2 regions of the Salibacterium sp. K-3 genome follow, and region 1 is predicted to be linked to the other one. Evidence: riboswitches for the same ligand, from Rfam matches in the RefSeq annotation. Region 1 holds a riboswitch; the other holds the start of a gene.

Region 1 (3,409 bases):
GGACCTGGTCATACAGTGACGTGAACACTTCTCTGCTGATCGGGCGGTTTACTTCCCCCCAGTCGATACGTCCGCGGGAGGTGCTGTCGTCCACGATAAACTTGTCTTTCGGGGACCGGCCTGTATATTTTCCTGTCTCCACAGAGAGGGCCCCGTTGGAAGTAAGGACACCTTCCCGGCGGAACAGAGAAGCTTCCACCAAACGGGAAACAGGGAGGTCCATATTCACGTTTTCTCCTTGGAGCAGACGGGTTAGGGAGGTGGAAAGACGAGTCGACATCATGGCGGAAAATCCTTTCTTTGATCAAATTATTATCTTAATTACAAATTAGTATAACACATTTCATTAAACAGTCTATACTTTTTATTATAAAATGTTATTCTTTTCTCAAATTCCAGGCAGTCAATCCATATTTTTAATATGTTATACTAAAAGAAATGAAGGCAGGAGGGTTAGCTTTGAATCATGAACCAGCCATCGTCGTTTTTTATGACCAGAGCTGCGGCATCTGCAGAGAGTCAAAACGAATCATAGAAAAAGGGGACCGGACAGGAAAAATTATCTGGCGGGATATTCAGGAACCTGGTATATTAGAAGACTACCCATTTTTAAAAGGGCGGAATGTACAGGAAGCGATGCATATGCTTGAGAACGGAACCTATCTTTATACCGGTTTTGCCGCCGTGAAACGACTCATACAGCTGCTCCCAGCCGGAAAGTGGGTATCGCCGCTTTTGCAGCTGCCGGGAGTGGACTGTGCAGGCAGGAGAGTGTACAGGCTGGTAGCACGCAACCGCCACAGACTGTCCGGAAAGTCATGCAGTTCGGGAACGTGCGGTGTTCCCGGCGCCTGATTTGACAGGGAACCTGTTCTGCGTTACGATAGACTGCGAACGGATACTCTTATCCCGAGATGGTGGAGGGACAGGCCCATTGAAGCCCGGCAACCATCCTCTGTTACAGAGGCAAAGGTGCTAACCTGGAAAGACGGAATAACGTCTTGGAAGATAAGAGGCGAAAAAGGTGAACGGATCGAGACCCCTTTTCCTCGCCATGGAAAAAGGGGTCTTTATGTTTTCAGCTGACAGGAACACTGTTTACGCCTGCTCGTCTTTAATAGGAAAGATAGGGGAATGAGTGCCGTAAGAATCTAGTACGAAGAGGGGGCAGTACACGTGTCAACCGATGGACGACGTTTATTTACATCAGAATCAGTAACAGAAGGTCATCCGGATAAGATCTGCGACCAGATCTCCGATGCCATTCTGGATGAAATTATATCGAAGGATCCCAACGCACGGGTGGCGTGCGAAACGGTGGTGAATACCGGCCTTGTTCTGGTAGCCGGCGAGATCACAACCTCAACATACGTTGATATTCCGAGTATCGTGAGGGATACTCTGAAAAAAATAGGCTATACAAGAGCCAAGTATGGATTTGACCACGAAACGTGTTCTGTCCTGACATCGATTGATGAACAGTCAGCCGATATCGCTCAGGGAGTGGACCATGCTCTGGAAGCAAGGGAAGGGCAGATGACCGAAAATGAACTGGAGGCGATTGGTGCCGGAGACCAGGGATTGATGTTCGGCTATGCCGATAATGAAACACCGGAGTTAATGCCGCTTCCGATTTCTTTATCCCATAAGCTGGCGCGCCGCCTGACGGAAGTGAGGAATGAAGGGGTTGTTCCTTATCTGCGCCCGGACGGCAAAACCCAGGTGACTATTGAATACGGAGAAGATGGGAAGCCGCTGCGGGTGGAAACGATTGTGATATCCACCCAGCATCATGCTAAGGTATCGTTGGCCGAAATTGACAAAGACCTGAAAGAACATGTCATTTACCCGGTGGTTCCGGAACACCTTCTGGATGAAGAAACGAATTATTTCATTAATCCGACCGGCCGCTTTGTGATCGGCGGACCACAGGGGGATGCCGGATTGACCGGAAGAAAAATCATTGTGGATACGTACGGTGGGTTTGCCCGTCACGGCGGCGGAGCTTTTTCCGGCAAAGATGCAACAAAAGTGGACCGTTCCGCATCTTACGCCGCCCGTTATGCTGCCAAAAATATTGTCGCTGCAGGTCTTGCTGAAAAATGTGAAGTGCAGCTCGCCTATGCAATCGGCGTTGCCCGGCCTGTATCGATTTCGGTGGAAACGTTTGGTACTGAGGAAGTTCCCGAGCATGTACTTGCCGATCTTGTGCGGAACAACTTTGATCTGCGGCCTGCCGGCATTATCAAAATGCTCGACCTCCGCCGTCCTATTTACCGGCAGACTGCCGCGTACGGCCATTTCGGCAGAACAGATGTCGAACTTCCCTGGGAAGCAGTCGATAAAGCCGAAACACTCAAGGCCCAGGCAGGAGAAGTGACATAAAACAGGCCGGAACAAAATAACACGGAGTAAATAAAAACCCGGACGATGGTCTGTCATGCTGCTTAAAGAAGCCGACATCGTTCGGGTCTTTGGTGTGCAGCCGCCGGGATGCTGGGAAGCAGAAGCGTACCGGAAGCGGTGCAGTCACAGGATGCCGGGTACACTGGATGACCGCATGGTACCGTTAGTATCCACAAGGGATGTCCTTGAGGATACTATGACTCTTTCACCGGTGCCTAGTGGCTCCAAGCCATCCACTCGATACCACTATGGTCGAATGTTAACGACGTAGTGTCCGCAAGACGTCATCCTGCGGATACTATACCTTTCATTTCAGGCTGCTGATGGACAAAGCGCCAGCTGATTTGCACAAAAGGAGGGGTTGAACAAAACGCTTCCAACTATCCTTTCGGACACTCGAGCCGGGTTCTTTTTGTCATTCGTATGTCGGGGGACGTACCGCTTTGTTCCATTCCCTTTTACATTCATCGTGGGAATGGGTTCACCATCGCCCGGTCTCTTCTTTATAATATCTGGCTTTTTCTACATAGGACTGTTGAATACGATGCATTTCCTTCAGGTCTTCATCGGTAAGATCACGCACAACCCGCGCTGGGCTTCCGAGGGCCAGCGTCCGCGGTGGAATGACTTTGCCCGGAGGAACGAGAGTGCCGGCGCCGATAAAGGCTTCCTCGCCGATTTCCGCGCGGTCAAGAATCTGGGAGCCCATGCCGATCAGCGCATTTTTCCGGATAATGGCACTATGTAAAATAACCATATGCCCAATCGTGACGTCATCTTCTAGAATAAGGGGATTTTTCGGGCTTTGGTGAAGGACGGACTGATCCTGGATATTCACACCGCTTCCGATAATGGTCGGTGCTACATCACCGCGGATGACCGCGTTAAACCAGACACTGGATTCTTCCCCGATTTTCACATCGCCGGTAATGGTCGTATAGTCGGCAATATAAGCTGAATCCGCAATTTCCGGGAACTTCCCTTTGTAGTGATAGAGCATGTC
Region 2 (3,409 bases), 980 kb from region 1:
TCCGGGCGTTCAGCAAGCAGCGTTTCCGCCTGCATGCGGTAAGCGTTCTGGATGGTCCCGGGGGAAACACCCAGTTCCTGTACGCCCGTGATACCGCCTATCGTACCAGCAGCAAAAGCGTCGGTCCCGGCAGCCTCTCTGGCCAGACGCATCCCCTCCCGGTTTATTGCTTCGACCTCATGCTCCAGTGAATATTTTTCAAGTTTGACGGTGTTGGCTGCATAAGTATTGGATTGGATAATGTCCGCGCCAGCTTCTGCGTATTCCTGATGTACCCGTTGGATGACACCGGGTTCAGTAATATTAAGCGATTCAAATGAACCACTGTATCCTTTATCATAAAGGTAGGTTCCCATAGCACCGTCCCCTACCAGTACTCTTTTTTTCAACTCACTGACGATATTCAATACATGTCCATCCTTTCCTCATATATCCCGTTCAGGACAGTCCGTTCAGAGCCTGATCCAGATCCCCGATGATATCATCCGCATTTTCGATGCCGACTGAAAAGCGGAGCAGTCTGTTGCATACCCCGTTGGCAGTTCTCACTTCTTCCGGCATATCTGCGTGTGTCTGCGTTGCGGGATACGTTATGAAACTTTCCACCCCGCCCAGACTTTCTGCAAACGTAATAACCTGCAGGTTCTGCAGCAGCGGATTGACCCACTCTTCCTGTTCCAGGCGGAATGAAAGCATACCTCCCTGACCCGGATACAGGACATCTCTGATTTTTTCATGGCTTTCGAGATAAGCTGCCACCGCCCGAGCATTTTCTGTATGTTTGTGCATCCGCAGCGACAGTGTCTTCATTCCTCTCATTAAGAGCCAGGAATCCATCGGAGAAAGCATCGTTCCCATCCCATTCTGAAAATCGCCGATTGTTTTTCCCGTCTTTTCATCTTTGGTAACCACCAACCCGGCAATCACATCATTATGCCCGCCTAAGTATTTGGATGCACTGTGAACGACAATATCCGCCCCTTCCTGCAAGGGCTGCTGCAAAAGTGGTGTATAAAATGTATTGTCGACAATAAGTAGAAGGTCGTGCTCTCCGGCAAGGGCGGCCAGCGCTTCAAGATCGGCTTCCTGCATGAGGGGATTAGTCGGCGTTTCAATAAACAGCGCGCGTGTACGTTCATTAATCAAAGAAGCAAAGTTCTCCACATGTCTTGGATCGCCGTACTCTATTCCAACCCCCCACCGGGTCCATCCTTCTTCAAACAGCCTGTATGTCCCCCCGTATAAATCCTGGGAGGCAAGCACTTCATCTCCATAAGAAAACATCGAAAACAGTGTTTGAATAGCAGCCATGCCGGAACTGAATGCGAATCCCTGGGTACCGCCTTCGAGTTGTGCTATGGATTGTTCAAGAATGTCCCGGGTCGGGTTTCCTGTGCGCGAATAATCATAGCCTGTCGACTCTCCAATGCCGCGGTGGCGGTAAGCCGTCGAAAAGTAAACGGGCGGATTCACCGCACCGGTCTTTTCATCTGTATTATTTCCTATTTGAACAAGACTGGTTTCTACGTGATAGCGACTGCTCATTATCTTCACACCTTTAACTGGGTAGTATATGTAATAGAATAAAAGGAAGGCCTTCTTCCTAATAAGAAGAAGGCCTGTTTCACAGAACGAACATTCACTTCCTCTTATCTTTCAGGTTGAAGAAAACCTGACGGAATTAGCACCTGACCGATCTGCGGCTGGTTGCTGAGATATCAACGGGCCTTTCCCTCCATCTCTCGTGATAAGAATCCGTATAAATCTATTGTTAGTAAAACCGTACACGATTTCTGTACGTTTTGCAACAAGGAATATTATTCAGGTGTTGCATCAATGCGGAGCGTCGATACATTGCCGCATATACACTGTTTAAATCCGGTGTCGAGTTCACCATTGTCGTTGGTCCGTCCGCGCAGCACGTACTTTTCCCCACAGCTTGGGCAGCGCACAATAACGCGGTACCGTGTTTCAACAGTCATGCTTTACGCACCCTTTCTATGCCGTATTTTCATCCGCCTTTTTCGTCCGGGATAAGGCAAACCACCATAAAAAGAACATAAACGGAACGATGATATATAATACATTTTCATGGATGGTGAGTAAAATATAATCATACAAACCATGCAGGAGAAGCGGCACAAGAAGGGAAAGCAGCAGCCAGAAAAAACAGCGTCCCCTCCCCTCTTTTCCGGAAGTTCCCATGTAATATCCCATAACCACGCCGAACAATGCATGGCTGGAAACGGGAAGGAACGCACGGCCGATAGCTGAGTCAATGCCAAGCGCCATCAGATACATCAGATTTTCGGCTGATGCGAATCCAAGCGATAAGGAAACCCCATATAAAATGCCGTCATATCTCGTCTGAAAAGGGACGAAACGGTACACGGCAAAATACAGCAGGAACCATTTAAAGAATTCTTCCAGAGCAGCTGCACTGCCGAACGCTTTTGCCAGGTCCGCCGACAGTACCGATTCTGCTTCAAGAGCGTACTGCAGCACCATGATTGGAAACACAAGCAGCGCACCGATAACAAAGGCTCTAAGCACCTGTATGAGCGTATTGGATTCATATTCATTCCGGAGATAAAAATAACTGAGAAACGCAATGGACGGTGCCAGAGCTGCTGTTATCAGCGCAATCACTTTCGTTTTCCAACCCCTCTCGTTTTCTTATCTTAACATGGTGTTTTCAGACGGGAAAAGAGGGCTTATGATAGTATTAAGTCGCAAAATTCAGCGGAAAGGGATGATAGTTCAGATGAAGACAATTGTTGTTTTACATACCGGCGGCACCATCGCCATGAAGGAAGATAAAGAAAGCGGAGGGGTCTCAACCGGCGGTACCAACCCGCTGCAGCAGTGGAATGTCCTCAAAGACAACAGATTCCATGTTATTCAGGAAGATCTCATGCAGCTACCGTCTCCCCACATGACTCCCGAATGCATGCTTACCCTTTACAAGGAAATGAACGACCGTATCCACCAGTTTTCTGCCGATGGAGTTGTTATCACTCACGGAACAGACACCATGGAGGAGACCGCTTTTTTACTGGATCTCTTTCATGACCAGGATATTCCGGTTGTCGTAACCGGGGCGATGCGGCCGGCCGATGATATCAGTTCCGACGGTCCTGTTAACTTGGAAGGCGCCATCCGGACAGCGGCCAGTGACAAGTCTTTCGGAATGGGCGTGCTTGTCGTTATGAACGAAGAAATCCATGCGGCAGCCGATGTCATCAAAACCCACACGTCCAATACAGCTTCGTTTGAAAGTCCGGAGTTCGGTCCAGTCGGCCGTATCATGAAAGAAAACATTCAAATCAGGCGCAAGCCGCTTTATCATCGCTCTTTTCAGCCCGTAACGATGAACAGGCGCGTACTGCTTCTTAAAACATATTCCGGT

Evidence for each region. Region 1 has a riboswitch for S-adenosylmethionine ahead of metK (methionine adenosyltransferase). Riboswitches for the same ligand answer to the same signal wherever they lie in the genome.
Region 2: it holds a riboswitch for S-adenosylmethionine, as region 1 does, so the genes downstream of both, ACW9JV_RS09960 (methionine biosynthesis PLP-dependent protein) here and metK (methionine adenosyltransferase) in region 1, are expected to answer to the same signal.

The regions. Positions count from the first base shown of each region.
Region 1 covers NZ_JBSVZE010000001.1:1,029,454-1,032,862, forward strand. Annotated here, with positions in the region: gene pckA (phosphoenolpyruvate carboxykinase (ATP)) at 1-283, opposite strand, end outside; gene ACW9JV_RS04970 (thiol-disulfide oxidoreductase DCC family protein) at 460-855, shown strand; SAM riboswitch class I at 902-1,015, shown strand; gene metK (methionine adenosyltransferase) at 1,177-2,385, shown strand; gene ACW9JV_RS04980 (hypothetical protein) at 2,441-2,677, shown strand; gene ACW9JV_RS04985 (gamma carbonic anhydrase) at 2,888-3,406, opposite strand.
Region 2 covers NZ_JBSVZE010000001.1:2,011,814-2,015,222, forward strand. Annotated here, with positions in the region: gene ACW9JV_RS09955 (bifunctional homocysteine S-methyltransferase/methylenetetrahydrofolate reductase) at 1-407, opposite strand, end outside; gene ACW9JV_RS09960 (methionine biosynthesis PLP-dependent protein) at 439-1,545, opposite strand; SAM riboswitch class I at 1,647-1,754, opposite strand; gene ACW9JV_RS09965 (hypothetical protein) at 1,818-1,982, opposite strand; gene prsW (glutamic-type intramembrane protease PrsW) at 1,999-2,649, opposite strand; gene ACW9JV_RS09975 (asparaginase) at 2,765-3,409, shown strand, end outside.